DNA from 3 places in the Parazoarcus sp. PS-13 R2A genome. Region 2 is predicted to be linked to each of the others. Evidence: predicted binding sites of a transcription regulator. Region 2 holds the regulator's gene; each other region holds the start of a gene.
The links. The regulator HrcA, encoded in region 2, represses chaperone genes, less so after heat shock. The targets are predictions, from matches to a motif close to TNTTAGCACTCNNNGNCNNNGAGTGCTAANA.

Region 1 (10,039 bases), on a different contig from region 2:
GTCGGCCTGATCGTACGTCAGGTTGCCCACCTCGATGCAGCGCGGCTGGCCGGTACCGCGCCGGGTATGGGCACGCACACGGGCTTCGAGTTCGGGCAAGGCGAAGGGCTTGGTCATGTAGTCGTCCGCGCCCGCATCCAGGCCGCGCACACGATCCTCGACACCGTCCTGCGCGGTGAGGATCAGGACCGGTATTGCAGACTTGCGCCCCCGCAATCGTTTGAGCACCTCGATTCCTGGCAGCTTCGGGAGTCCAAGGTCGAGAATCAGCAGGTCGTAGGGCTGCGAAGCGAGCGCTGCATCCGCGTCTGCACCATTGGCGACATGGTCGATTGCATACCCGCCACGCTTGAGTGCCCTGCCGATTCCATCGGCGATGACTGGGTCATCTTCCGCTAGAAGAATGCGCATAGGATTCCGGATGTAAGTTGAATGTAAGCGGAACCCATTAAATTCAGCCCCGCTGTTCTCCTTTTACTCGGTCTTCGGGAACGCACGCGTTCAGCAGCGCACGCGTTCCGGGGAGCGTCGCGCTCATGGCGCCGATGCTCCCTGCCGTCTTTTCCTTTCTCCGCGATTATCCCACGCCTGAGTCATTGCGCGTAGCGCTTTGCTCCATGCGCGATTGCGCGCGCCCTTGCCCCGTGCCATTACGAGCTGGGGGCAGGACTCGACAGGCAAAAAAAAGCCCCGCCGAAGCGGGGCTCTTGAGCCGGACCGTAAGGTCAGCGGGCAATTACATGCCCATGCCGCCCATACCGCCCATACCACCCATGCCGCCCATGTCGGGCATGCCGCCACCAGCCTTGTCGTCGGCCAGTTCAGCAACCATGCAGTCGGTGGTGAGCATCAGGCCAGCAACCGAAGCTGCGTTCTGCAGCGCGGTGCGGGTCACCTTGGTGGGATCCAGCACGCCCATCTCGACCATGTCGCCGTACTCGCCGGTCGCAGCGTTGTAGCCGAAGTTGCCTTCACCTTCGGTCACGCGGTTCACCACCACCGAGGGCTCGTCACCCGCGTTGGCGACGATTTCGCGCAGCGGCTGCTCCATGGCGCGCAGCACGATCTTGATGCCTGCGTCCTGGTCATGGTTGTCACCCTTGAGGCCGGTGAGGTTGGCGCGAGCACGCAGCAGGGCAACGCCGCCGCCGGGAACGATACCTTCTTCAACAGCAGCACGGGTGGCGTGCAGTGCGTCTTCGACGCGCGCCTTCTTTTCCTTCATTTCGACTTCGGTCGCAGCGCCAACCTTGATCAGCGCAACACCGCCGGCCAGCTTGGCCACGCGCTCTTGCAGCTTCTCACGATCGTAGTCGGAGGTTGCTTCTTCGATCTGAACACGGATCTGCTTGACCCGTGCTTCGATGCGCTCACCGTCGCCGGCACCGTCGATGACGATGGTGTTTTCCTTGCCGACTTCGATCCGCTTGGCCTGGCCCAGCTCTTCCAGCGTGCACTTTTCGAGGGTCAGACCCACTTCTTCTGCGATCACCTGGCCGCCGGTCAGGACAGCGATGTCCTCCAGCATGGCCTTGCGACGGTCGCCAAAGCCCGGTGCCTTGACGGCGCAGGTCTTGAGGATGCCACGGATGTTGTTCACCACCAGGGTCGCCAGCGCTTCGCCATCGACATCTTCAGCGATGATCAGCAGCGGACGGCCAGCCTTGGCAACTTGCTCGAGTACCGGCAGCAGGTCACGGATGTTGGAGATCTTCTTGTCGAACAGCAGAACGAACGGGTTGTCGAGGATGGCAACCTGCTTGTCCGGGTTGTTGATGAAGTAGGGCGACAGGTAGCCGCGGTCGAACTGCATGCCTTCGACGACGTCGAGTTCGTTGGCGAGGCTCTTGCCGTCTTCAACGGTGATCACGCCTTCCTTGCCAACCTTGTCCATGGCGCGGGCGATGATCTCGCCGATGTCCGCGTCGGAGTTGGCGGAGATCGAACCGACCTGGGCGATTTCCTTGTTGGTCGAGCAGGGCTTCGACAGCTTCTTCAGCTCGTCGATGGTGGCGATGACCGCCTTGTCGATACCGCGCTTGAGGTCCATCGGGTTCATGCCGGCAGCAACGAACTTCATGCCTTCACGAACGATCGACTGAGCCAGCACGGTTGCCGTGGTGGTGCCGTCACCGGCGATGTCGGAGGTCTTGGAAGCAACTTCCTTGACCATCTGTGCGCCCATGTTTTCGAACTTGTCCTTCAGTTCGATTTCCTTGGCGACCGAAACACCGTCCTTGGTCACGGTCGGGGCGCCGAAGGAGCGCTCGAGCACGACGTTGCGACCCTTGGGGCCGAGGGTGACCTTGACCGCGTTGGCCAGGGTGTTGATACCAGCAACCATGCGCTCGCGCGCGGAATCACCGAACTTGACTTCTTTAGCAGCCATTCTTTAGAACTCCTGAATTATTTCGAATCGAGAATCGTGGGATTGCGGGAGGCTCAGCCTTCAACCACGCCCATGATGTCTTCTTCGCGCATGACGAGCAGCTCGTCGCCTTCGACCTTCACGGACTGGCCGGCGTACTTGCCGAACAGCACCTTGTCGCCCACCTTGACGGCCATCGGACGCACGTTGCCGTCGTCCAGGATCTTGCCGTTGCCGACAGCCAGCACTTCGCCCTGATCGGGCTTTTCACCGGCGGAATCGGGGATCACGATACCGCTGGCGGTCTTGCGTTCGGCTTCCAGACGCTTGACGATCACGCGATCGTGCAGGGGACGAATCTTCATCGAGTTCACTCCTTAGTACTGTTTAAACTGTGGCGGGACCATCCCGCCGGAAAATTCGCAGTGGTCACGGCTTGCGCCGGACTGTTAGCACTCACTGCCAACGAGTGCTAATAATAGGGGCGGGGTTTCGCTATTTCAAGAGCGGAGACGGAAGAAAATTTGCTGCGCCGCAGCGAACAGTTCAGAACGCGACCGCTACGCCAAAGTGCAGGCGCAGCCGGGCGTCGTCGTGGCCCCATGCGAGATCGATCGCCAGCGGACCTGCCGGACTGCGCCAGCGCGCACCCAGACCGTAGCCGGTGCGCAGTCGGAACTCACTGCGAGAGTCCGCGGCATCGCCGGCATCGACGAATGCCGCCACGCCCCAGTCGCGACGAAACCAATGCACGTACTCGCCACTGAGCGTTCCCAGATAGCGACCACCCACGGTTGCATCGCCTTCGGTCACGCCCAGGCTCTGATAGCCATAGCCCCGCACCGATTGCGAGCCGCCGGCGCGGAACAGGAAATCCTGCGGAATACCGTCGCGGGAAGGCGCCAGCGTGGCACCCAGCTCTCCGCGCAGGGTCACCATGTCGGCCTCGCCGATCGGAAAATAGTGCTGATAGCGGCCATAGAGGCGCACGAAGTCCTGCTCCGCAAGCGCGATACTCGAACCGCCGCCAATCTGCACCTCAAGGACGTGCCCGTGCCGCGGATCGAGAACGTTATCCACCGCCCGCTGCACCCAGGTCCAGTTTGCCGTCAGCGTTGTCAGGCTGGACGAATCAGCACCATCGGGATGCAGAGACTCATGCTGCAGCCGCAGGGCGATCTGGGTTTCGATATCCCCCCTAACGGTGGTCCGGCCGATACCGATCGCCTGACTTTCCGTCTTCAGCCCTTCAAGATCGCTGTTGTCGATCAACGCGCCGATGCTGTCGCGATGGCCGTCGGACGCAGGCGGAAAGAACAGATCGGCAAACACGGACTGGCGCAGTTGCTCAAGACGGACGCCCGATGACAGCTCCCATCCGCGCGAAAGAATATTGACGTCGCGATACGCAGCCTCGACCCGATAGCCGGTATTGCTCGATACACCGGCACCAAGACTCAGGCGCCGCGACTGGGCTTCAGCGACCTGCACACGCACGGGCACGGCAGCGGCCAGTGCCGGGTCACGCTCAATATCGACCACCACCGAGGCAAACTGGGGCGCGCCCTGCAATGCCTCCTGCAAGGCAAGCAGCGCGTCATGATCGTAGATGTCGCCTGCCTCGACCGTGCTGTAGCGCGTAACAAGGTCGGCCGGCAGGCGGCTCAGGCCAGTGACTGCGAGCTCGCCGAGCCTGAAGGTCGGGCCACTGTCGATCACGACCGACAACCCCACTTCGGTGCCGGCTTCATTGACTTCAGCGCGGGTACTCAACGTGCGCGCAGCAGCGTAACGGCGGCGACTCACCGCATCGAGCAACTGCTGCTTGGCACCATCCCATTCGGCCTGACGAAAGGGCTTGCCCACCGGCAAGGCCCAATTTTCGCGCAGGCTGTCACGCAAGGCTGCTGCCTCGGTATCACTCGCGCTCGCCAGTTCGCCTTCGAAGCCGATATCGACGGCGGTAATGGCGGCACGCACGCCAGGCTCCACGACCAGCGTCCATTTATCACCGCTACGCCGATCGAGCCTGACTTCGGGATTGAAGTAGCCTTCCGTGGAGAGCAGGTCGACGACTTCCCGCCGCGCACGACGCACCAGCGCGGTCTGATCGGGCCCGACCTCGGGCACCGTCAGCTCGGCCGACTTGAGTACGCGCACGTGTTGCCGCAGCAGTGTGCTGACGGCCTCCGGCGCCTCGAGCGCCACGCTGACGCGATCCTGTGCCCTGGCACCGCTCCCCCACAAGAGGAAACATCCCAGGGCCAGGAGGCTCAGCGCACGAAAAAGTGAATCAAGCTTCAAGATGATATGCAGTCACGCGTTCGACCTCGCTCTTCGAGCCGAGCACGACAGGCACACGCTGGTGCAGCTTGCTGGGCTTGATGTCGAGGATGCGCTCGCGCCCGGTAGTCGCTGCGCCACCGGCCTGTTCAATCAGCATGGCCATCGGATTGGCTTCGTACATGAGCCGCAGCTTGCCGCCCTGGGCACGGCATTTTTCGTCGAGCGGATACATGAAGATGCCGCCTCGGGTCAGCACACGGTGCACGTCAGCCACCATCGATGCCACCCAGCGCATGTTGAAATCAACACCACGAGGGCCGGCCTTGCCGTCCTGCAGCTCGGCGATATAACGCTGAACCGGCGCCTCCCAGTGGCGGGCGTTGGACGCATTGATGGCGTATTCGCGGGTTTCCTCGGGCACCGTCATGTAAGGGGTGGTGTAGACGAAGCTGCCCATCTCGCGATCGAGCGTGAAGGCGTGAACGCCCTTGCCCACCGTCAGCACCAGTTGGGTGGAGGGGCCGTAGATCGCATAGCCGGCGGCCACCTGCTCGCTGCCCGGCTGCATGAAGCTTTCCTCGGTCGGATCGCCCTCGCCCTCGGGGTTGCGCAGCACCGAAAAGATCGTGCCCACCGTGACGTTGATGTCGATGTTTGACGAACCGTCGAGCGGGTCGAACATCAGCAGATAGCCGCCCTTGGGGAAATCGAACGGGATCTGATGCACGGTTTCGACCTCTTCGGACGCCATCGCCGCAAGGTGGCCACCCCATTCGTTGGCCTGAAGCAGGATCTCGTTGGCAATCACGTCGAGCTTCTTCTGCGCCTCGCCCTGCACGTTGTCCGTGCCGGCCTCACCCAGCACGCCGGCGAGCGCCCCTTTGGACACGTTGACACCGATTGCCTTGCAGGCGCGAGCCACGACCTCGAGCAAGAGCCGCAGATCGGCCGATACGCGTCCGGCGCGCTGCTGCTCGATCAGGAATTGGGTAAGGGTGACGCGACGCATGTGCAAAACTCCCGGAGACGGATGATTGAAGATGTCAGACCCGATTATCCCGTTTCCGCGACGTCTGCGCACCACGAGATGCACACTGGCGGTTATCATTTACGGCTTGGCGGTTCGCTGCCCTGCCCCGGACACGTACCGGGCAGTCTTTCTGGAGCACATAAGCCAAGTTATGCATGTGATGGTTCTCGGCGCCGGCATCACCGGCGTCACCACGGCCTGGTACCTGAAGCAGGCGGGGTTCGAGGTCAGCGTGATAGACCGCCAGCCGCAGGCCGGACAGGAAACGAGCTTTGCCAATGGCGGTCAGATCTCGGTCAGTCATCCCGAGCCTTGGGCCAACCCTGCGGCACCTTTCCTGGCGCTGCGCTGGCTCGGCCGGGATGACGCTCCGCTGCGCTTCAGCCCTCAGGCAAGCCTTGACCAGTGGCGTTGGGCACTGTCCTTTCTGCATGAGTGTCTGCCGTGGCGCACGCAGCGCAACACCGAGGCGATTGCAGCGCTTGCCATCCACAGTCAGCGCGAGCTGCATCGGGTACGCGCAGCCGCCGGCATCGGGAACGACTACGATGCGCGCGAGCAGGGCATTCTTCACCTGTTTTTCAGCGTCAGGGATTTCGCACATGCACCGGCACGCGCCGAGCATCTGATGCGACTCGGCATTGACGTCCGGGTGTGCTCAGCCGCCGAATGCCTTGCAATCGAGCCCGCGCTCGCCGCCCTTGCGCCGACACTCGCGGGCGGTCTGCATGCACCCGGCGACGAGAACGGCGACGCGATGCGTTTTACCAGCGCGCTGGCGAAGGTGCTCGCACGCGACGGTGTGCAGTTCCACTATCAGACGACAATCGAGCGTCTGACCCACACTGGCGGCCTGATCGACGGTGTCGAGGTACGTGACAGCGAAGGGCGGGCTGGCACCCTCACCGCCAACGCCTATGTGGTGTGCATGGGCAGCTTCAGCCCGCTCATCGTGCACTCGCTTGGCGAGCGCCTGCCGATCTATCCGGTGAAGGGCTATTCGATCACGGCGCCGGTTGCAGATCCCGCGCGGGCTCCGCAGGTCAGCCTGACCGATGAATCCCGCCGCATCGTCTGCTCCCGGCTCGGCGACCGGCTGCGTATCGCCGGCACCGCCGAACTCAACGGCTTTGATCTCACGATCGATCCCGCACGCGGACGTGCGATTCTGGACTGGGCCCGCACACGTCTGCCCGGCGCCATTGACCCGGCTCAGGCGAAACTGTGGACCGGGCTGCGCCCCGCCACCCCGAGCAACCTGCCCATCATCGGCAAGGGGCGCGGCGTCAACCTCTGGTACAACACCGGCCACGGCACGCTGGGCTGGACCCTGGCCTGCGGCTCGGCCGAGATTCTCGCTGGCCTGATGCACGGTCGCGCACCAACCGTGCCCTTCCCCGTCCGGCGCCCCTGACACAGCGGGCGCATCGCGGGGGGTGGCTTACACCTTCTCCGCGTCCGCCCGGGGAGGTGCAGACGTGCAGGCACAACTGCCTGCCGGTGCACTCCCGCTGCAGTCACCCTCAGGCGGCGAGATCACACCGGTCTCGACATCGAAGCCGATACTGTCCAGATGGAAGACCAGCGCGGCATCCATGCCATTGACGTGATTGTCGAACCAGGCAGGCAACTCCTCCATCAGCCGCTTTCCCAGAAACGCATCACCACGCTCGAGACGATTGCGTACGTCACGCATCACGACCAGGACACGGTCGTGCTCGGCCCGATGGCAGCCGGGAAAATTCACCTGCTCCATCCAGCGATTTTCCTGATCGAAATGTGCTTCGGTGTGGGCGATGAAGTCATCGAGGCGTGCCAGAAAGTGCTCGGGCGCGGCCTCGACAACGGCGTTGTAGTGGCTCACGAACTCCTCGTGGGTCTGGTCCATCTTTCCGAGACCGAGCTGAAGCTGCTCGTTCCATTGCATCAGTGCCATCCTTGCATTCTCCTGAACATCGGCCCGCACGGGCCTTGCTGTGCCGCTTTATAACGCAGAATCGTCACCGGTCCGATGCTGTCGGTCAACCACATACTGTAAAAACCCTTCCGCTCCAGGACTCTGCAATGAAGCGGTCATCGGGAAACGCTAGATTGGGCTGACGACAACCGGCGCAGACCATGAACATCCTGATGATTTCAGATGTGTTCTTTCCCCGCATCAATGGGGTCAGCACATCGATAGAGACGTTCCGCAACTCTCTCAAGGCACGCGGCATCCGCTCCACGCTCATTGCCCCTGCCTACCCTCAGCACAGCACCAGCAGCGCAGGCGACATCATCCGGATCCCCTCGCGCTTCATCCCGCTAGACCCCGAGGATCGCATGATGCAGCGTGCTGCGATCCGCGACCAGATCGCAGCCTTGCAGGGACAGCGCTTCGATCTGGTGCACATCCACACGCCCTTCGTTGCGCACTACGCCGGACTCGAACTGGCGAAGGCGCTCGACCTTCCCTGCGTCGCCACGTATCACACGTTTTTTGAGGAATACCTCTTTCACTACGTACCCTTCGTGCCCCGCGCATGGCTGCGCGGCGCGGCACGACGCTTCTCGCGCCAGCAGTGCAACGAACTCGACGCCGTCATCGTGCCCTCGCGGGCGATGGCCGATACGCTTGCGGCCTATGGCGTGAGCACGCCGGTGCACATCCTCCCCACCGGAATTCCGGAACACCAGTTTCATGGTGGCGACGGCTGTCACTTTCGTCAGCGCTACGACATCCCCAAGAGTCGGCGCCTGCTGCTCTTTGTCGGCCGGGTCGCACACGAGAAGAACATCGGCTTTCTCATCGACATGGTCGGTGAGCTGCGCAGGACCGAGCCCGCGGCAATGCTGCTCATTACCGGAGAAGGTCCTGCGCTGAGCAGCCTGCGCACCAAGGTCGAACGTGCGGGCCTCGGCGAGCACATCCGTTTCCTCGGCTACCTCGACCGTCACAACGAACTGCACGACTGCTATCGGGCCGCAGATCTCTTTGTATTTGCGTCGCGCACCGAAACACAGGGGCTTGTGCTGCTGGAAGCGATGGCACTGGGCACGCCGGTGGTGGCCCTCGCCGAAATGGGGACCGTGGATATCCTGGCGCCACAGCAGGGCTGCAGGATCGCGCCGAACAATCCGGCCCGCTTTGCGGAGATCGTCGGCCAACTGCTGAACGATCGCAGGCAACTGCAGCGACTGGGGAGCGATGCGCGGGACTATGCGCAGCAGTGGCACACAGAGGAGATGAGTCGGCGACTCGGCGCGCTCTACGAAACGTGGGTCACAGATCACCGGCGTCAGGCGGCGCAGCTGAGCGTCGCCTGACGCGGTGGGTATTACTTGACGATCTTGAGATGGCCGCCACGAGGGGGCGGCGGACGATCGTCACCGGACTTGGGCGACTCGGACGGCTCGGGCGATGCCTCGGGCTCGGGTGCAAGCTCGAGCCCCGTCACATCGGCGTCATCCGCCGCATCCTCTTCGAACGGCTCACCATCATCGATGTCCGCCTCGAACGCCATGCCCTGCCCGTTCTCGCGCGCATAGACGGCAAGAACATTGCTCATCGGAATCAGGATGTGTTGCACCGAGCCGTTGAAACGCGCCTGAAAGCTGATCGACTCATTGTCCATCGACAGCTTGTTGGTCGCGTCTGACCCGACGTTGAGCACGATCTGACCGTCCTTGGCGTAGCCGGGTGGCACGCGGGTGCTGGAATCGACCCGGGCGGCAAGGTAGGGCGTGAAGCCCTGATCAGAACACCATTCGTAGATGGCACGAACCAGGTAAGGCTTGGTGGATACCATGTCTTGCGTGTCCTAAGTTCCGCCCGACCGGACCGCACAATACTGCGTGACCGGTCGAAGCGTCGTCATGTCAGCGCCGCATTACCTTCTCGGACGGCGTCAGCGCGTCGATGAAACCCTGACGGCTGAAAATGCGCTCGGCGTACTTCATCATCGGAGCAGCCGCTTTCGGCAGTTCGATTCCGTAGTGCTCAAGGCGCCACAGCAAGGGCGCGATCGCCACGTCCAGCATGGAGAACTCGTCACCCAGCATGAACTTCTGCTTGGTGAAGATCGGTGCCAGCTGGGTCAGGTGGTCGCGCACATGCGCGCGGGTCTTGTCCACGCCCTTCTGGTTGGCCTCGAGTGCGGCGATGTGAGCAAACAGCTCGTGTTCGAACGTATGCAGCAGTTGCCGCGCCCGCGCACGCAGGATGGGATCCGGCGGCATCAACTGCGGATGCGGGAAGCGCTCGTCGATATATTCATTGATGATGTTCGACTCGTACAGCACGAGATCGCGATCCACCAGCACCGGCACGCGGCCGTACGGGTTGATGATCGCAAGGTCTTCGGGCTTGTTGTAGA
Region 2 (10,039 bases):
TCGCAGGGCTCCGGGTCGCCCGGTCCGTTGGAAAGGAAGACGCCGTCGGGATTGAGCGCGAGCACATCCTTGGCCGGCGTCTGTGCGGGCACCACCGTCAGGCGGCAGCCGCGCGAGGCGAGCATGCGCAGAATGTTGCGCTTGACGCCGAAATCGTAGGCCACGACATGGAAGCGCGCGTCGGCCTGCGACACGTAGCCGCTGCCCAGCGCCCACTCGCCTTCGGTCCACTCGATCGTTTCCGCGGCACTGACGACCTTTGCCAGATCCATGCCGGCAAGGCCGGGAAATCCGTTCGCCTGAGCGATGGCCGCTTCCGGGTTCAGGGTCTCGCCGGGGGCGGCGGTGACGATGCACCCCGCCTGCGCACCCTTCTCGCGAAGCACGCGCGTCAGCTTGCGGGTATCGAGCCCGGCAATCGCAACCACGTTGCTATCGGCAAGATAGGCGTCGAGACGCTGACTCATGCGGAAGTTGGAGGGAAGAATGGGAAGATCACGGATCACAAGGCCGGCAGCATGCACTCGACCAGACTCGACGTCCTCGAGGTTGACACCGGTATTGCCAATGTGAGGGTAGGTCAGCGTCACGATCTGGCGGCAGTAACTCGGATCAGTCAGAATTTCCTGATAACCCGACATCGAGGTATTGAACACCACCTCGCCGACCGTACTGCCAACCGCACCGATACCCTTGCCGTAGAAAACCGTTCCGTCGGCAAGCGCAAGAAGGGCGGGCGGGAAAGCAGTCACGAAAAACTCCTGGATTCAGCCGAAAAGACCGGAGCGAGCCCGATTCGGGCCACTCCATATGCGAAAAAACGGGACGAGCCTATTGGCCAATCCCGCCATCAAATCGGCGGAATTCTAACGTTTTTCGAGCGTTGAAGCAACGCACTCCGGCCATCGGCCCGTCTGTCACCTCTCCCGAACAGCGCCAGCAAGGCGATCGTCATGCAAAAAAATGTCAGGCCACTTCGCGCCGTTAGCGCTGAAGCGACGGTCGCAACGCAGTAGCAAGCGCATTCATCTCGCGCAGCAAGGTCTCGAGCAGCGCCCCCGAAGCGGCGGGGTCGGCATTGCGTGCAGCCGATTCGACCGCCTTCGATGCCTCGGTTGCACGCTGCGCACCGAACAGGCCAACCGAGCCCTTGATCGAATGCGCCAGTTCGCCGAGGCGCACGAGATCGCCCCTGGCGCCGGCGCCGCGCAACTCCGACAGGGTGCTGCCAAGATCGCGAAAGAACACGACGAGAAGCTGCTGCACGATTTCTTCGTCGCCGTCGAACAGGGCGCGCGCCTCGCCGAGGTCTGCAACACCACTTCCATCGCCGCCCTCGGCCTCGAGCAGACTCTTGTCACCGTCGACGCCGGCATCGGACACCGGCTCGCACATCCGTCCGATTGCAGCAACAAGGTCGGCCGGCCTGATCGGCTTGCTCACGTAATCGTCCATGCCCGCTTCGAGACAGCGCTCGCGGTCGCCGGCCATGGCATGCGCCGTCATCGCGACAATGGGAATGGGGCGCCAGTCGCCCTGAATCGCCCAGCTTCGCCGCGCCTCGCGCGCACGGATGGCCTGAGTTGCCTCCAGTCCACCCATCACCGGCATCTGCAGATCCATCAGGATCAGGTCGAACCGTCCGCCATCGAAGGCTTCAACAGCCTCTTCGCCATTGTTTGCGACCGTCACCCGGTGCCCGATCTTCTCCAGCATGCGGGTCGCCACCGTCTGGTTCACCGGATTGTCCTCGACCAGCAGGATCTCCAGCTTGCGCTGCGGCGCGTCCATCTCGCACAGGATCTCGGTTAGCGACTTCTCGGGATCGAAGGCACCGATCACCTCGTCGCCGGCCTGATCCCCACAATGCGCCACCTGCAGCGCCTCGATAAGATCATCACGGGAAAAAGGCTTCGATATGCGGGATTTGAGCCCAAGCTGATGGCAGCGGGCAAGGTCGTTGCGCTGGGAATGACTGGACAGCATCATCACGATCCGGTCCAGCCACGGCGCCGCCTCGTGGTAGCGACGGGCGAGATCAAACCCACCCGGATCGGGCATGGCCGCATCCATCAGGACGAATGCAAACGGATCGTTGCGCTCGTGCGCAGCGGCGAGCGCCTCGAGTGCGGCCTCACCCGACTGGACACAACGCGACGCCAGGCCACAGGCCTTGAGCATGGCGCAGATCGACCGTCCGAACCCCTCATTGACTGCGGCCACAAGGATACGACCGCCACGCAAGGGGCCCAGCACTGGCGGCTTCGCATCGGCCACCACATCGAGGCGCACATTGAACGAGAAACAGCTGCCGACGCCGGGTTCGCTGCTGACCTGAATCGACCCGTCCATGAGGTCCACCAGATGGCGGCAGATCGCCAGCCCGAGGCCGGTCCCCCCGTACTTGCGCGTCGTTGAGCTGTCGGCCTGTGAAAACGCACCGAACACGGTTTCCTGCTTGTCGGGCGCAATCCCGATGCCGGTGTCGCGCACGGAGAACGCAAGACTGGCCTTGCTGCCTTCCCTCACCCCCAGCGCGACGCGAACCTCCACCTCGCCCTGGTCGGTAAACTTGATGGCATTGCCGATCAGGTTGGTCAGCACCTGTCGCAAACGCACCGGGTCGCCCCGCAGCACGGCAGGCACGTCCGGATCGATCACCGAGTACAACTCGACCCCTTTCTGGTGCGAGCGCAACGCCAGAACGCGGATCGTCTCGGAAATCACCGCCGCGATCGAGAAGTCGATGCTCTCGAGCGTCATCCGACCGGCTTCGATGCGGGAGAAATCGAGGATGTCGTTGATGATCGTCAGCAGCGCCTCCGCCGACGACTTGACCGTGAGCAGGTATTCGCGTTGCTCAGGAGCCAGCGCCGAATCGAGCAGCAGCTCTGTCATGCCGAGAATGCCGTTCATCGGCGTACGAATCTCGTGACTCATGTTGGCGAGAAAATCGCCTTTCGCACGACTGGCCGCCTCGGCCTGCTCCTTGGCCTGCAGCAACTCCATTTCCCGCGTGCGCTCGCGCGTCACATCGGTGTAGATCCCGATCACCCGCTGCCAGCGCCCATCCGGCATGCGGTCGCGCACCTGCCCGCGCGCACTGAGCCAGCGCGACTGTCCGTCCGCCGCCCGAATCCTGAACTGAACCTCGAACAGGGTAAGTTCCCCGCGCAGATGAGCGAGCAGACACTCGTTCATCCGCTCCCGGTCTTCTTCGTGGACGAGTGGCAGCCAGTTGTCGAAAGGCGCCTCCTCGGTGCCCTCCTCGTACCCAAGCCAGCTGCGCCAGCGAGAATCGACGACAAGGCACTTGGTCGACGTATCCCAATCCCACAGCCCGGTGTGCGCACCGAGCCTGACCAGTTCCAGGCGATCATTGGCCCGGTCGAGCTCCGCGCGCAGCTGCTCGACAGTGACAGCCTCGCCAGACATCGCCGGGCCCTCGCTCATGGAGCCGGCTCAGCGCAGGCCGAGCACATCCTGCATGTCAAACAGACCATTGCTGCGGCCCGCGAGGAAGCGCGCGGCGCGCATCGAGCCGAGCGCATACGGCATGCGACTGCCCGACTTGTGCGTGATCTCGATACGCTCTCCGATACCGGCAAACAGCACGGTATGGTCGCCAACGACGTCGCCACCGCGAATCGTGGAAAAACCGATGGTTTCGGCCTTGCGCTCACCGGTCACGCCTTCGCGACCGTAAATGGCGCAGTCCTCGAGATCACGGTCAAGCGCTTTCGCCACGACCTCGCCCATGCGCAAGGCGGTACCCGAGGGCGCATCGACCTTGAAGCGGTGGTGAGCCTCGATGACCTCGACGTCATAGCCCTCGTTGAGGATCTTCGCCGCAACCTCGAGCAGGCGGAAGACGGCGTTCACCCCCACCGCCATGTTGGGCGCAAAAACAACCGGCACCGACTGTGCCGCGGCAGCGATTGCAGCCTTGCCGGCAGCATCGAAACCGGTCGTGCCGATCACCATTGCCGTGCCGAGCCGGCGTGCGATCTCGAGATGCTCGAGCGTGCCCTCGGGCCGGGTGAAATCAATCACACAGTCTGCGGCGGCAATGGCAGCCGATGCATCGTCACCGATTGCAACACCACTGACGATGCCGAGCATCTCCCCTGCGTCCCTTCCGATAAAAGGCGTGCCGGGGCGATCGAATGCCGCTGCCAGCACGATGTCCTCGTCCTTGTGGGCAGCCTCGATCAACATGCGGCCCATGCGGCCGGACGCGCCGGCAATCGCAACGCGGATAGGCGTCATCTTCAAAATCCTGTCAGTCATCTGGCCCGTCAACGGGCGCTCAAAAAATCAGTCCTTGGGTGCCGCAGGCACTTCGACGACCCGGGTGCGGGTAGCCTGCTGCGAATCCACCGCTGCCGTGGCGTCACCACCGGTCACATCACCGTCGATGTGATCAAGGCGGTCATCGACGAAGAATACGGAGATCACCCGCTGCTCGACCTCGCCCACGCCCGGACGGAAGCGATACACGTAGTCCCAGCGGTCGGTGCGAAAGACATCGGTAACGAGCGGAGACCCGAGTACGAAACGCACCTGATCGCGTGACATGCCGCGCTTGAGCTGCGCGACCATTGACTGGTCGACGTAGTTGCCCTGGCGGATATCGATGCGATAAGGCGTGATGCGGTCGGTGATGGAATCAAACGAGCAGCCCGCAAGCAGGCTGGCGGCGGCAAGCGCCGAAATAAGCGATAAACGCATGGACAGGGTCACTTTAACGCGCACGGAACTGCGCATGGTTCTCAGTAAAGGTCAAAAAATATAACATAGCGACGCAACACAACGTTGTCTTGCTCCTCAGCCACACCGACAGGCGACCATGTCCGAGAACTCGCAGAACCTAAAAAACATCGGTCTCAAGGCCACCTACCCGCGCCTCAAGATCCTCGACCTGTTCCAGACCACGGAACAGCGTCATCTCACCGCGGAAGACGTCTATCGACTGCTGATGAACGAAGGCATGGATATCGGGCTGGCAACAGTCTATCGCGTACTGACGCAGTTCGAGCAGGCTGGCCTGCTCGAACGGCACTACTTCGAATCCGGCAAAGCCGTCTTCGAGCTCAACAAGGGCGGACACCACGACCATCTCGTCTGCCTGCAGTGCGGGAAGGTCGAAGAATTCTTCGACCCGGAAATCGAGCGTCGCCAGAACATCGTTGCCGAAGAGCGCGGCTTCGCGGTGAAGGAACATGCGCTCTATCTTTACGCCGACTGTCTGCGCAAGGACTGCCCGAACCGCAACGACTGACCGGCCCAGCCTCTGCCACGAATCGACCGCACGTCTTGCTCTAATCGCAGCCGGGCGTGCCGTCAGACCTGTCCCAGCATCTCGGCTGCATGCCTTCGCGTCGTATCGGTGATGCTCACGCCGCCAAGCATGCGGGCAATCTCCTCGACCCGCTGCCCGGCGTCGAGCGCCGTCACCGCACTCAATGTCTCACCGCCCCGCTCTGCCTTGGCGATCTGCCACTGCCAGTCGGCGCAAGCGGCAACCTGCGGCAGATGCGTGACGCACAGCACCTGCCGGTCGCGTCCGAGACGATGGAGCAGCTTGCCCACGATCTCGGCCACTCGCCCGCCGATCCCGACATCGACTTCGTCGAAAATCAGGGTCGGTGTCGCCGAGTCACGACTGGTCATGACCTGAATCGCCAGCCCGATGCGCGAGAGCTCGCCCCCGGAAGCAACCTTGGCCAGCCCGCGCAGGCTCTGTCCCTGATTCGCAGCAACCAGGAATTCGACATCCTCGGCGCCGTGAAGGGTGGGCTCGCATGGCGCCAGCGACACTTCAAACCGCCCTCCTTCCATCGCCAGGGACTGCATCGCCTCGGTGATTTCTGCCGAGAGCTTGACTGCCGCAGGCGCACGCGCGGCCGACAGGCGGCTCGCAGCCTCATCGTAGGCAGCACGCGCCGCCGTTTCGGCGGCTTCGAGACGGGCAGGATCCGCGCTTGCCTCGAGCTCGGTGAGGCGCTGACACCAGTTCGCCTCCAGTTCGGGGAGCGCTTCGGGCGCGACGCGGTACTTGCGTGCGACATCCATCACCGCGGTGATCCTGCGTTCGATCTCGCCCAGACGCTGAGGGTCGAGATCGAGCCGGTCACGGTATCGGCGCAGCGCATGCAGCGCCTCGTCCGCCTGAATCGCAGCAGAGGCGAGCAAGTCGCGCACTTCATTCAGCGAGGCGTCGATGGCACTCATCTCGTCGAGCCTGGCATCGAGCCGCCCGAGCACGACGGACACCGCGTAATCGCCCTCGCCCAGCGCTTCAAGGGTTTCATCCGCACCTTCCATCAGCCCTGCCGCGTGGGCGAGCCGGCCATGTTCGGCGTTGAGTTCGACCCATTCTTCGGCGTTGAAGGCAAGGTCCTTCAGCTCCTTGAGCTGCCAGGTGAGAAGTTCGCGCTCGCGGGCGGAGGCGGCGGAATCGAGCTCTGCATTGCGTCGCAGTTCGCTGATGCGCTGCCATTCGCGCCAGCAGGTGGCGACAGCGGCGCCAAGTGGCGCGGCACCGGCATGCGTGTCCAGCAGTTGCCGCTGGGCGTCTGCGCGCAACAGGGCATGATGGGCATGCTGCCCGTGAATGTCGGCGAGCGAGTCCCCGGCGACCCGCAGCTGTGCCAGCGTCACCGGAACGCCGTTGATCCAGGCTTTGCCACGTCCATTCGCGTCGACCACCCGGCGCAGAATCACGGTGTCGTCGTCCGGTGGCAGCTCCTGCTCGTCAAGCCAGTCCGCAAGCCCCCCTCCCGGCGGCAGGCCAAACTCGGCGACGATGTCCGCCTTGGCCTGGCCCACGCGCACCACGCCGCTGTCGGCGCGACTGCCGAGCGCAAGCCCGAGCGCATCGAGCAGGATGGATTTGCCGGCACCGGTCTCGCCGGTCAGGGCACCAAAGCCCGCGCCGAACTCGAGTTCGAGACGATCGACAATGACGAAATCACGAATAGTCAGACGGCGCAGCATGGTCTCGCGTTCAGGTTGGTCGAACTGTCCCGCGCAGGACAGCTCATCATTCGGACGGGTCAGTTGTGCCGCGGCGCCGCACTCCAGTGCAGCTTCTCTCGCAGCATCGCAAAATAGCTGTAGCTCTTCGGATGCAGCAGGCGCACGGCAAGTGGCGATCGGGTCAGGCGCACGCGGTCGCCCGCACGCGCATCGAAGCGCGCCTGGCCATCGAAATGCACCCGCGCATCATGCGGTGGCAGCAACTCGATTTCAATGCAGCACGAATCCGGCAGGGTCACCGGACGCGCGGTCAAGGCGTGCGGACACAGGGGCACAAGCGCGATGCCGCCCACGCTCGGATGCAGGATGGGGCCGTTGGCCGACAGCGCATAGGCCGTCGAACCGGTGGGTGTCGATATGATCATGCCGTCGGAGCGCTGGGTATAGACAAACTCGCCGTCGATCGACAGATCGAATTCGATCATGCGCCCGAGGTCGCCCTTGTTCACAACGACGTCGTTGAGCGCCAGCGTATGAAACACACGCTGACCCGCGCGCAGCACCTCGGCATCGAGCATGAAGCGGGATTCCTCGCGGAAGCTGCCATCGAGGATTTCGCCCAGCCTCAGCAAGGCATCCTTGCGCGCGATATCGGTCAGAAAGCCCAGCCGCCCGAGGTTGACGCCGACAAGCGGCACCGCACGCTCGGCGAGCCGGCGAGCCGTCGTGAGCATGGTGCCGTCGCCGCCAACGACCACGGCAAGATCACACTTCGCCGCAATCTCTTCATAGGCCGCGACCGGAAAACCTTCCGCCTGACCGATGGAACTCGCCGTACCCTGCTCGATCCACACTTCAAGACCCCGTTCGCGAAGATAGCGAGCGATCAGCAGCACCGACTCCGCCACATCCGGGCTCTGGTACTTTCCGATCAGGGCAACATTGGTAAAGCGCATAGTCATGGCTGCGGATTAAACCACATTCGGATTCCGTCATGCGCGACCTTGCGGTCGATTGCCGCTTGGCAGCAAGGCACGCAGTTCCATAGAATCGGGCTATATTGCAGGCCAACCATGAAACCGCTCGACACCCGCTCCCAGATCCTGCTGAAAACGCTGATCGAACGCTACATCGCCGAGGGCCAGCCCGTCGGCTCGCGCGCGCTTTCACGCTATTCCGGACTTGAACTCTCACCCGCGACGGTGCGCAACGTGATGAGCGACCTCGAGGAAATGGGGTTCATCTCCAGCCCGCATACCTCGGCAGGAAGAGTCCCCACCTCGCTCGGCTACCGCTTCTTCGTTGACGCGCTGCTCACGGTGCAGCCTATGGAAAGCAATCGGGTTCAGGCCCTGAAGGGACAGTTCCAGCCCGATCAGCCCGGGCGCCTGATCAGCTCTGCATCGCACATGCTGTCCAACCTGACCCAGTTCGCTGGCGTCGTCGTGACACCGCGCAAGGATGCGGTGCGCATCCGTCAGATCGAGTTCATCAAACTGTCGGAAAACCGCATCCTGCTGATCATCGTCACCACCGCGGGCGACGTGCAGAACCGCATCCTCATCACCCGCCGCAGCTACAACTCATCAGAGCTCGGCGCTGCGGCGAGCTACCTGAACGAGCATTTTGCCGGCCTCGCGTTTGAAGACATTCGCAAGCGCATCCGCGAAGAGCTCCAGCAGTTGCGCAGCGACATGAGCGAGCTGATGACGGCCACCGTCGAAGCCGGCTCCGAAGCCGCAGAGGAATCCGCGCTCAATTACGTCATCTCAGGCGAAACCAATCTTCTCGACGTCGAAGACCTTTCGTCCAACATGTCGCGTCTGCGCGAACTGTTCAAACTTTTCGAGCAGCGCACCGGTCTCATGCAACTGCTGGATCTGTCCAATCGCGCGCAGGGCGTGCAGATCTTCATCGGAGACGAATCCGGCCTGGCCCAGCTCGACGGCTGCAGCGTGATCACGGCCCCCTACGAAGTCGACGGCCAACTGGTGGGCTCGGTCGGCGTGATCGGCCCGACACGCATGGCCTACGACAGGGTGATTCCGATCGTGGACATCACCGCCCGCCTGCTGTCGAACGCGCTCTCGTCCAATTCCTGACTCTTCGTTGCGGATTTTTGCAGCGAAAGCCTGCTGCCTCACCTGACTGAAGGAAGAACATGGCCCGCTACTGGCCCGAGCCCGACTACAAACACGGCACCCCCGCACGCACAGGCGTGCTGCTGGTCAATCTCGGCACGCCCGAAGCGCCGACCGCGCAAGCCCTGCGTCCCTACCTGAAGCAGTTCCTGTCCGACCCCCGCGTGGTGGAGATCCCGCGTGCGCTGTGGTGGATCATCCTCAACGGCATCATCCTCAACACGCGCCCGGCCAAGTCCGCGGCCAAATATGCAAGCGTGTGGATGGACGCCGGATCGCCGCTCAAGGTCCATACCGAACGCCAGGCCAAGCTGCTCGACGGCTACCTGAACGCGGCCACGGGAGGCGACGTCGAGGTGGCGTGGGCAATGCGCTACGGCGCCCCGTCAATTCCGGATGCGCTGCAGGATCTGCGTGCGCGCAATTGCACCCGCATTCTCGTTGTACCGCTGTATCCGCAGTTTGCCGCCAGCACCACCGCCAGTGTGATGGACGAGGTCGCCCGCTGCATGCTGCACTGGCGCAACCTGCCCGAGATCCGCTATGTGCGCAGCTTCCAGGACGATCCGGGCTACATCGCCGCCATCGCCCAGAGCGTGCGCGAAAACTGGGTCAAGCACGGTGAGCCCGATCGGCTGCTGATGAGTTTTCACGGCGTTCCCCGGCGCACGCTCGATCTCGGCGACCCGTATCACTGCGAATGCCACAAGACCGCTCGCCTTGTGGCCGAATCTCTCGACTTCCCGGCCGAGCGGATTCTGGTCACCTTCCAGTCGCGATTCGGCAAGGCCGAGTGGCTCAAGCCCTATACGCAGCCGACGCTCGAGAAGCTCGCGCGCGAGGGGGTCAAGCGGGTGGACGTCATCTGCCCCGGCTTCGTTTCCGACTGTCTGGAAACGCTCGAGGAAATCGCCATC
Region 3 (10,039 bases), on a different contig from region 2:
TCTTCCTGTCGCTGCAGATCTACGAATATACCCACGCCTACTCCGAGCTCAATCTGCGTCTCGACAGCGGCATCTACGGTTCGACCTTCTACCTGCTCACCGGCTTCCACGGCCTGCATGTGACGGTGGGCGCGATCATGCTGACGGTGATGCTGTTTCGCGCGATCGCGGGGCATTTCAGTGCCGAGCATCATTTCGCGTTCGAGGCCGCGGCCTGGTACTGGCACTTCGTTGACGTGGTGTGGCTCTTCCTCTTCGTCGTCGTGTATTGGCTGTGACGGAGGCAGGGGCAAGGATGGCAGAGGATGCGTGATCAGAGCTTGCCGTCTATGAGGCCGGTGGCGAATCCGGCCATCAGCATCAGGAAAAGGGTAATCGACAGCCCGACCCGGGTGGCCAGTGCGCGCGCGGTGCGGGCGCTGCTGCCCTTTTCACGCAGCATGGAAGCCAGCGCGCTGCCAAGGCTGACGAGGATCAGGACGAGGAAGACGATTACGACGATACGCATGTCGGCACTCCGGATGCAGAAGGCTGATGGCGCATTTTTGCCCGAAACGTCGCGGCTGTCCCCTGTTTTCTGTGCAGGGGGCGTGCAATGAAGCGCCGGCTGCTGCGAATCCTGCCCCTGCTTGCCGGCGTGGCGCTGATGGTGCTCACCGTGCAACTGGGCAACTGGCAGCAGCGCCGTGCCGCAGAGAAGGAAGTGCTGCAGGCGCGCATCGATGTCCTCCTGCAGGCACCGGCGCGGCCGCTGCGCGCAGACACTGCGACGCTGGAGGAATGGCAGCCGGTGAAGCTTTCGGGCGTGTGGCTCAAGGACGCCACGCGGCTGATCGACAACCGCACGCACCAGGGCCAGGCCGGCTATCACGTGCTGACGCCCTTGCTGCTGAACGACGGCTCGGGGGCGGTCCTGGTGAACCGCGGCTGGGTGGCCGTGGGCGACCGCCGGCAGTTGCCCCAGGTGCCGACGCCGGCAGGCGAACAGCAGCTCGAAGGCGTGCTCAGGTTGCCCGAGCGCGCGCCGTTCATGCTTGCGGCCGACAGTGGCGGGGCGGCGGCGCCGGTATGGCAGCAGGTCGACCCGGGCCGCCATGCAGCGCTGGTCGCACCTGCTCTGCTGGCCGCGTGGGTGCTGCAGCAGCGCTCGCCGGCCGCCGACGGACTGGTGCGCGACTGGCCGCAGCCGGCTGCTGGCATCGATCGGCACCATGCCTATGCATTTCAGTGGTACGCCCTGGCCGGCCTCGCCGGCTGCCTGAGCGCCTGGTCCGCCTGGCGCCTGATTACACGGAGATCCGATGACGACCGCTCAACTCGACTCGCCCGTGGCTGAAACCCGCCCGCCGGTGACAGCCGCCGACCGGCGCAAGGGACGTCGCACCCTGCTGCTGCTGGCCTTCGTGTGCGTCCTGCCGGTGATCGCGTCCTACCTCATGTTCTATGTGTGGCCGCCTCAGGGACGGGTCAATCACGGCGACCTGCTGACACCCGCCGCGCTGCCGGCAACGGTGCTGCAAGGCGCGGGCGGACAGGCGCCCCTGCAGCGCAGCGAACTCGAGGGCAGATGGACCTTGCTCCTTGTTGCCCCCGCAGCATGCGACGAGGCCTGTGGGCGCGCGCTCTACGTGTCGCGTCAGGCGCGGGTGGCGCAGGCGAAGGAAATGGACCGGGTAGGGCGGGTCTGGCTGCTCGCCGATGCAGCTGAGCCCGATTCGGCCCTGCTCGCGACACACGAGGACCTGCGACTGGCGCGGGCCGACAGTGCCTGGCTGGCAGCGCTGCCTGCGGCTGCGCCGGGCTCGGTATGGATGGTCGATCCGCTGGGCAACGTGATGATGCATTTTGCCGATGAGGCGGATACGACAACTGCCGCGCGTGCAATGAACAAGGACCTGCAGCGTCTGCTGAAGTACTCCGCGCTGGGCAGGGGAGGGCGCGAATGAACGCATATCGCCGCCTCATCCTCGCGGCGCTGATGCTGACTGCGGTGGTCGTGGTGTTCGGCGCCTACGTGCGTCTTGCCGATGCCGGCCTCGGGTGTCCGGACTGGCCCGGCTGCTACGGCAAGATCACGCCTCACCATGCGGCGGAAGACATCCTGGGGGCACACGCCGCCGATCCCCACGGGCCGGTGAGTCTGCCCAAGGCATGGAAGGAGATGGTGCATCGCTATCTGGCGGCCAGTCTCGGCCTGATGATCATCGGCATTGCGGTGCTGGCGTGGCGACACCGCAGTCACAAGGGGGCCGCACCGTGGGTGGCGACGCTGCTGGTGGGGGTGGTGATCTTTCAGGGCCTGCTCGGGAAGTGGACGGTGACCCTGCTGCTCAAGCCCGCCATCGTCACCGGCCATCTGCTGGGTGGGCTGACGACGCTGGCTCTGCTTACGTGGCTTGCCGCACGGGTTGCCGGCGCGCGGCGCGAGGTCGTGCCGCCCCGGCTTCTGTGGGCTGCCCGGGCCGGTTTGCTGGTGCTGGCTGTGCAGGTTGCGCTGGGCGGCTGGACCAGCACCAATTATGCCGCGCTGGCATGCACCGATTTTCCGACCTGCCACGGCAGCCTGTGGCCCGTGGCCGACTATGCGAACGCCTTTCACGTAGTACGTGAACTGGGGATGACGGCCGATGGCGAGCTGCTCTCACTGTCCGCACTGACCGCCATTCACTGGTCGCACCGCCTGGGGGCGCTGGTTGCCGGCGGGGTGTTGCTGATGCTGGGCTGGGCGCTGGCGCGGCGGGTGCCTACTGCGGGTGCAGGCGTGGCGCTGATTGCTGCCGTGCTGATGCAGATCTGTCTCGGTGTCGCCAACGTCGCGCTTTCACTGCCCCTGCCGCTGGCGGCGATGCATAACGCCGGCGCGGCAGTGCTGGTGGGTTTGATGGTGTGGATCAACTTCCGTCTGCAGGTCCGCGGGATCGCGCGGCCGGCGCCGGCTGCGCTCGGGCGTCTGCTGCCGTTTTCGCCGCGTTCGCAGCGCAGGGCCTGAGACGGTGAAACCAAATAAAGGAGTGCGTTCATGAAAACCCTCATCCTGGGGCATGCACTCGGCAGTGGCCGGCTTCGTGCCTTCTACGTGCTGACCAAGCCACGCGTCAATGCGCTGATCGTCTTCTGTGCCGTGATCGGCATGTTTCTCGCCGTTCCGGACGGTTTGCCATCCGCCGCAACGGTGTTCGCCGCAACCATCGGGATTGCATGTGTTGCGGGCGCCGCGGCCGCGATGAACTGTCTGATCGAGCAGGGGATCGATGCGCGAATGGCACGCACGCGGGCGCGCCCACTGCCGCGTGGCGAGCTGGCACCGCGCGAGGTCGCCGGCTTTGCGGCGGTGCTCGGAGGCAGCGGGCTGTTCGTGCTGCATCAGGCGGTGAATCCGCTCACCATGTGGCTCACTCTCGCCACGTTTGTCGGCTACGCCGTGGTCTACACCGTGTTTCTGAAGCCCAGAACCCCGCAGAACATCGTGATCGGCGGGGCCTCGGGTGCGATGCCGCCGGTACTTGGCTGGGCCGCTGTCACCGGCGACGTGAGTGGCGACGCGCTCCTGCTCTTTCTGATCATCTTCGCGTGGACGCCGCCGCATTTCTGGGCGCTGGCGCTCTATCGCACGGCCGACTATGCGCGTGCCGGCCTGCCGATGCTGCCGGTCACCCACGGGTCGGAGTACACCCGGCTGTCGGTGCTGCTGTACACGCTGATCCTGTTCGGCGTCACCTTGCTGCCTTTTGCCACGCAGATGAGCGGGCTGATCTATCTGGCCTCGGCCGTTGCGCTCGGCGCCCGTTTCATCCATTACGCATGGCACCTGTATCGCGATTACAGTGACGCATTGGCACGCAGGACTTTCCGCTTCTCCATCCTGTATCTATCATTGCTCTTCGCCGCGTTGCTTGCGGACCACTATCTTCGCTTCTGACCCCTTCCTGATGCTTCGTTCCCTGATTGTGGCAGCCACCGTGCTGCTGGTCGGCGCATGCGCCGAGCCCCCGCCTTCGTTTCACGCTACCGACATTACCGGTGCCGATTACGGCAAGACACTTGCGCTCGACGACCACAACGGCACGCCTCGAACGCTGGCCGATTTCAGCGGCAAGGTGGTGACGATCTTCTTTGGCTACACGCAGTGTCCGGACGTGTGCCCGACCAATCTGTCGACCATGAGCGAGGTGATGCGCAAGCTTGGCCCGGAGGCGGACAAGGTGCAGGTGCTGTTTGTCACCGTCGACCCCGAACGCGACACGGCAGAGCTGCTGGCGCAGTATGTGCCGGTGTTCGACACGCGCTTCCTGGGGCTGGTGGGTGATCTCGATGCCACGGCGGCGGTGGCGAAGGATTTTCGCGTGTTCTATCGCAAGAGTGGCGATACCGAGGGCGGCAACTACACGGTCGACCATTCGGCCGGGACCTATGTCTTCGACCCGTCAGGCAAGTTGCGGCTGTATGTGAAGCACGGCGAGACTGCAGACAACATCAGCGAAGACATCCGCAAGCTGCTCGCCGGACGCTGAAACGCAAACGGCAGCGTTGCCGCTGCCGTTTGTCGGGGGTGTTGCCGAGAGACCTTGCTCAGACCGTTTCGGCGAGCAGTCCGCGCATCTTCTGCATGGCCTTGGCTTCGATCTGGCGGATTCGTTCGGCAGACACGCCGTATTCTGCCGCGAGTTCGTGCAGGGTCGCGCTGTCGCCTTCGGTCAGCCAGCGACGCTGGACGATGGCGCGGCTGCGATCATCGAGCGAATCCAGTGCATCGCGCAGGCCTTCGTCCTGGAGACGGGCACTTTCGGCCTGTTCAAGGGCTTCGGACGGCTCGGCGTGCGGGTCGGGCAGATAGGCAATCGGCGCGAAACGCTCGTCATCGTCGTCGTTGCTGCCATCGAGCGGTACTTCACGTCCGCCAAGACGGGTTTCCATTTCCACCACTTCTTCGGGCTTGACGCCAAGGTGGGTGGCGATCGTCTGCACCTCGCCCGGGTTCAGCGTGCTGGTGTCCTTCTTCAGGCTGCGCAGGTTGAAGAACAGCTTGCGCTGCGCCTTGGTGGTGGCGATCTTGACCAGACGCCAGTTCTTCACGATGTACTCGTGAATCTCGGCCTTGATCCAGTGAATCGCGAACGACACCAGACGCACGCCGCGTGCAGGGTCGAAGCGCTTGACGGCCTTCATCAGACCGATGTTGCCTTCCTGGATGAGGTCGGCATGCGGCAGGCCATAGCCCAGATAGCCGCGAGCGATGGAAACAACCACGCGCAGGTGTGACATGACGAGCTCACGGGCTGCTTCGACATCACCCTCGTCGCGCAACCGGGTCGCCAGGCTCACCTCTTCCTGCTCGGTGAGCATCGGAAGGCGATTCACCGACTGGATGTACTGGTCGATGCTGCCTGTGGCTGACGGTACGGGAAACGACAAAGCTTGTGACATTGATTCAGGTCCTCCTCAAGCTGCATGTTAGCACTCGATGCGTCTGAGTGCTAACGGGCGGAAGAGTTCCCCCAGGAGTCCCTTCATGGAGTGCTGGGGGCGTCAGTGGCCGTGGGGCTTCAGGTCCTGATGCTTGTGCGGGGTCTTGTGATTGGCATCGAACCATTCCTGAGCCAGTCGGTGAGCGCGTTCAGTGTCAGCGTCCGGCATCTGGAGGCCGGCTGCGGCCCGGAGGTAGTGGGCGTCTTCATGTCCGCCAGAGGCGGCCAGGTCCAGCCATTTGTAGGCTTCAGTCAGGTTCTTCGCAACGCCATCGCCTTCCAGGTACATCTGCCCCAGCCGGAACTGCGCGTTTCTGTCCCAGTTCTTCGCAGCGCGTTCAAACCACTTGAGCGCCTCGGCAGGGTTCCTCTGTTCGCCCATCCCGGCATACAGCAGAAATCCTGCGCCGTACTGAGACTCGACGCTTCCCTTGTCTGCTGCGCGAAGAAACCACGACTTGGCCTGAGCGAGATCGCGCGGGGTACCCTGACCTTCCATGTACATGCGTGCAACAGTGTGCTGAGCCTGCGGGAGCCCCTGTTCGGCGGCCTTGAGGAACCACTTGAAGGCTTTGCCCTTGGCGTCCTGCTGGCCTGCATGAAACAAGCCCAGATTGTATTGGGCCATGACGTAACCCTGATCCGCTGCCTTGGTCAGCCATGCGACCGCAGCCGACGGATCGTGTTTCATTCCCTGGCCATTGAGAAGCAGCATGCCGGCGCTGAACTGTGAGGGGGGGTGCCCCTTTGCCGCTGCAAGCTCAAAAGCCTTGAACGCGCGCTGGTGATCCATCTTCAACTCATTGCCCGAGCCGTTGAAATAAATCATGCCCAACGCGTATGAGGCCTCCGTGTGCCCATTGGCGCTCGCTTTTTCTAGCCATTTCACGCCATTCCTGATATCGGCCTTGCCTGCCCGTCCTGAAAGAAGCAATGCGCCCAGATTGAACTGAGCGTCGGCATTTCCGGCGGTCGCTGCGGTTTGCCACTCCTTCTGTGCTGTTGCGAAGTCGCCCTTGCTTGCGGCGTCCGACCCAGCCTTGAAGTCGGCGACCGCCGAGGTGCTCATTCCGCTCGCAAGCAGAAGGCAAAGCAGGAAATGGCTGAACTTTTTCATGGTGACACTCGAATTCAATGGTGGAAATGCTGCTGATTCAGGTTTGAGTGGATCAGGCTGGCGCGATAACTCGCTGGCGTTTCAGGTCCTGGCAATCGCCTGGGGGCGCTGAATATTCGGGCTGATTCAGTCAGGTGCGAAAGAATGCCTGATATCGACCGACTTTGCAGTACTCGCATACGGCGCGAAATAAACCGTGAAGCGGCATTTGATAGATCTGGGTTGATCTGTGATTCCTGGATCGATTCGGCACAAACTGCGCTCGTAAATAAGAATTCTGAAATATAAGTGCTTCTATATATTTGACGGTTTGTAGCGTTTTGGAGATTAAGCGCGGCAGATATCGGATAAGTGCCTGAATTGTCTTGACGCGTGCTTTATGTCTAAAGACAATGAAAACTCAGGGGTTTTGTAACAAACAATAACCGAGGTTCAATGTGATCCGATATTTTCAGATTCTTAGAGCGTGGTGGGGCGGAGCGCTGCTCTTCGTTGCGGCCATGCTGCTGCCCTTGACCGCGAGTGCAGGTCACCTGTTTACACAGGCAAGTTCAAACACCCCCGTCGCGCTGAACAGCGGGCAGGGTATCCAGATTACGCAGCTCACGTATGAGAGTAACTGCGGTGGCTCGTGTAATGGCGACGTCAGTGTCAATTTCAGTGGAGGCGCGACCGCGACCGCGTGGTCTGCCGGTGATGCAATCCAGCTTACCATCGGGTCATGGACTCAGACCTTCACGTACGACGGCATGGTTGCCGCCGGGGGATCGCAGGACGGTTCCTATTTCGAGATCAACAGTACCAGCCTGGCTGCTGCGGGCATTTCGCCGACCGGACAGGCGACGTGGACAGTTATCGCCACCGCCGGTCAGTTTACGTTCGAAGGTTATCGCATCTATACGGCAGGTGGCACGGCAGGGGACACCTACAACGGCACGGGCGCAGGTCCCATCAACCAGACGCAGGTAGTGAGTGCATCGCAACTGGGCGGGAGCGGCGGTTTCGTGCCGGTGGCCGAGCAGGGCGAGAAGGATGTCGCACGGGTGCTTGATGCCCTCAATGGAACATCGACAGGGCAGATGGGGGCCGTCATTGCGGCGATCTCGTCGATGACGCCCGATAGCCAGCGTCTGGCGATGAAGCTGATCTCTCCAGAAAGCAGTGTGGTGCTGGGCGGGGCAGCATTGAGCACTTCGTCGTCCGCGCTCGACACGGTTCAGGTGCGGCTTGATGCGCTACGCACCGGTGTCGGCGTTCAGTCCGGTTTCAGGACGGCGCACAATGCCCATGCGGGCGATCATCAGGAAGGCATGTCCTCCGGTGACGAAGCACTCAATCGCAGCTTCTGGCTGAAGGCGTTCGGCAGCAAGTCCAAGGTGGGTGCCAAGAGTGGCTTTGCCGGTTCGGAGAGCGATGTTTACGGCATGATGGCCGGGTTCGATACGCAGGTGAGCAACGGCTGGCTGCTGGGTGGCGCGTTCTCGTACGCCAAGACCGATGTCGACATGAACGATTTCCGCAGTGGTGATGCCGCGGACATTTCGTCCTATCAGCTGACGGGTTATTTTGGACGTTCGTTTGAACGCTGGTATATCGATGGTATGGTCGCGTATGCCTATCAGGATTACTCGACCAAGCGGAATACGCACCTGACCGGCGTTGCCAAGGGCGATTTCGACGGCCAGCTGTACGGTATGCGTGTGATCGCGGGCATGCCCTTTGCACTGAGCGACAAGCTTCGACTCACGCCGCTGCTCGGTTTCGAAACCTTTCGCGTAGAGCAGGGTGGCTATACCGAATCTGGCGCAGGCGTCCTTTCGCTGGCAGTGAAAAGCGATGATGTGAGTCGTTTGCGTTCGCTGCTGGGGGTCGAGCTGAGCTCCAGCATGAAGCTCGCGGACAGCAGTGTGCTGAGTCCGGCAGTCAAGCTGCTGTGGCGCCACGAGTTCGAGAACGACGGCGCGACGGCCAACAGCGCATTTGTTGGCGGTGGTGGCCAGTTCGAGACGACGGGCCAGAAGGCCATCCGCGACGTCTATGCATTGTCCGGTCGCGTGAACTGGGAAATGAGTGATCGTTTCGAGTTGGCGCTTGAGCTCGGTGCGGAAGCAGGCGAGAAATATCAAAGTCTTAATGGTCAGGTGTTTGGTCGCTGGCGCTTCTGAGCTTGGTTTGCGTAAAAGGGGGCGCCTCAGGGCGCCCCCTTTTTTTGCGATCTCGGATCGCGCTGTCGGCTGCTAAGGCTTACGTTATAGTCCGACGGGGCGTCGGGCGGGTGGGCGTTGGCCCTGAATCCGGGAGCCCATCACGGTCCTTGGTACGAGTTGAATGTGATGAATGAGCACAACAGCAGGCGCCGGTTCCTCAGGCATGGGGCGCGGGCTGCGGTATTTTTCGGGGCGCTGACGCGCATGGTGCCTTTGCGTGCTGCCGGGGGGGCGGCTCAAAGGCGGGGAAAACTGCTTGCTGCCTTTGTTGATACCCTGATTCCACCGGACTTGACGCCTTCAGCCTCACAGTTGAAGCTCGATCGGCGCCTTGTCGCGCATGCGGCCAGGATTGTGAACTATCCACAGTTGCTGGAGCTCGGCGCACAGTGGCTCGATGCCCAGGCGTCCGCGCAATACGGACTGGCGTTTGAAGCCTTGCGGCCGGAGCAGCGCGATCGTATCGTGGCGCAGGCTGAGGCAAGCCCCAGGAACGGCATTCCGAAGATGTTTTTCGACCGAGTGCTGGCAGATCTGATGAGCTTCTATTACGCAGAGCCGGCAAGTTGGGTTGGAATGGGGTTTGAATCGCCGCCTCAGCCCAGGGGATATCCCGATTACACGCTCGCGCCGGCAAGGAGGACGAATGGCCAAGCGGGCGTATGACGCTGTGATCGTCGGCTCGGGTGCGGGCGGCGGTGCAGCGGCATGGGCACTGACCCGCAAGGGCTTGAGGGTGCTGATCCTTGAGGCTGGGCCGCGTTATGACCCTTTCAAGGATTACAAGGCGAGCACACGGGACTGGGAGGAGGGCTTCCCGGTCAAGGCGGGCAGCCAGGGCCGGTATACCTACGGTGAAATGCAGGCCTTGTCCGGGCAGTGGTCTCAGCTCCGGTCATGGAACCATGTATCCGGTCTGCTCAATCCGGGTGACAGGCGCGCTTCCTTCGGCTATCACCACGTGAGGGCCGTGGGGGGGAGCTCACTGCACTTTACCGGTGAGGCGCACCGCCTGAATCAGCAGTCCATGCGCTTGCACAGTCGCTTCGGGGTCGGCGCCGACTGGCCTCTGTCCTATCAGGACCTTGAACCGCACTACCTGGAGGCCGAGCGGTTTGTCGGGGTTGCTGGCCCAGCGGCAGATCCCCATCGGCCTCGCTCGGCCCCGCTCCCCTACGAAGCACACCCATTTGCCTACAGTACCCGCTTCATGCAGAAAGGTTTTGCGGCCAGGGGTATGCAGTTGGTGG

Region 1: the regulator HrcA is predicted to act here: its motif matches at 2,816-2,846, upstream of groES (co-chaperone GroES).
Region 3: the regulator HrcA is predicted to act here: its motif matches at 5,450-5,480, upstream of rpoH (RNA polymerase sigma factor RpoH).

What each region holds. Positions count from the first base shown of each region.
Region 1 covers NZ_JBYEXN010000006.1:129,117-139,155, reverse strand. The annotation lists gene AC22G6_RS08120 (response regulator transcription factor) at 1-411, opposite strand, end outside; gene groL (chaperonin GroEL) at 737-2,389, opposite strand; gene groES (co-chaperone GroES) at 2,443-2,733, opposite strand; gene AC22G6_RS08105 (autotransporter assembly complex protein TamA) at 2,915-4,576, opposite strand; gene AC22G6_RS08100 (class 1 fructose-bisphosphatase) at 4,662-5,663, opposite strand; gene AC22G6_RS08095 (D-amino acid dehydrogenase) at 5,836-7,098, shown strand; gene AC22G6_RS08090 (bacteriohemerythrin) at 7,126-7,620, opposite strand; gene AC22G6_RS08085 (glycosyltransferase) at 7,803-8,990, shown strand; gene AC22G6_RS08080 (ClpXP protease specificity-enhancing factor) at 9,002-9,472, opposite strand; gene AC22G6_RS08075 (glutathione S-transferase N-terminal domain-containing protein) at 9,543-10,039, opposite strand, start outside.
Region 2 covers NZ_JBYEXN010000021.1:7,456-17,494, reverse strand. The annotation lists gene carA (glutamine-hydrolyzing carbamoyl-phosphate synthase small subunit) at 1-752, opposite strand, end outside; gene AC22G6_RS17260 (response regulator) at 985-3,453, opposite strand; gene dapB (4-hydroxy-tetrahydrodipicolinate reductase) at 3,463-4,269, opposite strand; gene AC22G6_RS17250 (outer membrane protein assembly factor BamE) at 4,318-4,731, opposite strand; gene fur (ferric iron uptake transcriptional regulator) at 4,850-5,281, shown strand; gene recN (DNA repair protein RecN) at 5,344-6,999, opposite strand; gene AC22G6_RS17235 (NAD kinase) at 7,059-7,943, opposite strand; gene hrcA (heat-inducible transcriptional repressor HrcA) at 8,055-9,083, shown strand; gene hemH (ferrochelatase) at 9,143-10,039, shown strand, end outside.
Region 3 covers NZ_JBYEXN010000011.1:37,667-47,705, forward strand. The annotation lists gene AC22G6_RS11770 (cytochrome c oxidase subunit 3) at 1-278, shown strand, start outside; gene AC22G6_RS11775 (twin transmembrane helix small protein) at 314-508, opposite strand; gene AC22G6_RS11780 (SURF1 family protein) at 596-1,336, shown strand; gene AC22G6_RS11785 (hypothetical protein) at 1,302-1,946, shown strand; gene AC22G6_RS11790 (COX15/CtaA family protein) at 1,943-2,989, shown strand; gene cyoE (heme o synthase) at 3,020-3,919, shown strand; gene AC22G6_RS11800 (SCO family protein) at 3,930-4,511, shown strand; gene rpoH (RNA polymerase sigma factor RpoH) at 4,570-5,424, opposite strand; gene AC22G6_RS11810 (tetratricopeptide repeat protein) at 5,527-6,582, opposite strand; gene AC22G6_RS11815 (autotransporter family protein) at 7,083-8,747, shown strand; gene AC22G6_RS11820 (gluconate 2-dehydrogenase subunit 3 family protein) at 8,916-9,455, shown strand; gene AC22G6_RS11825 (GMC family oxidoreductase) at 9,436-10,039, shown strand, end outside.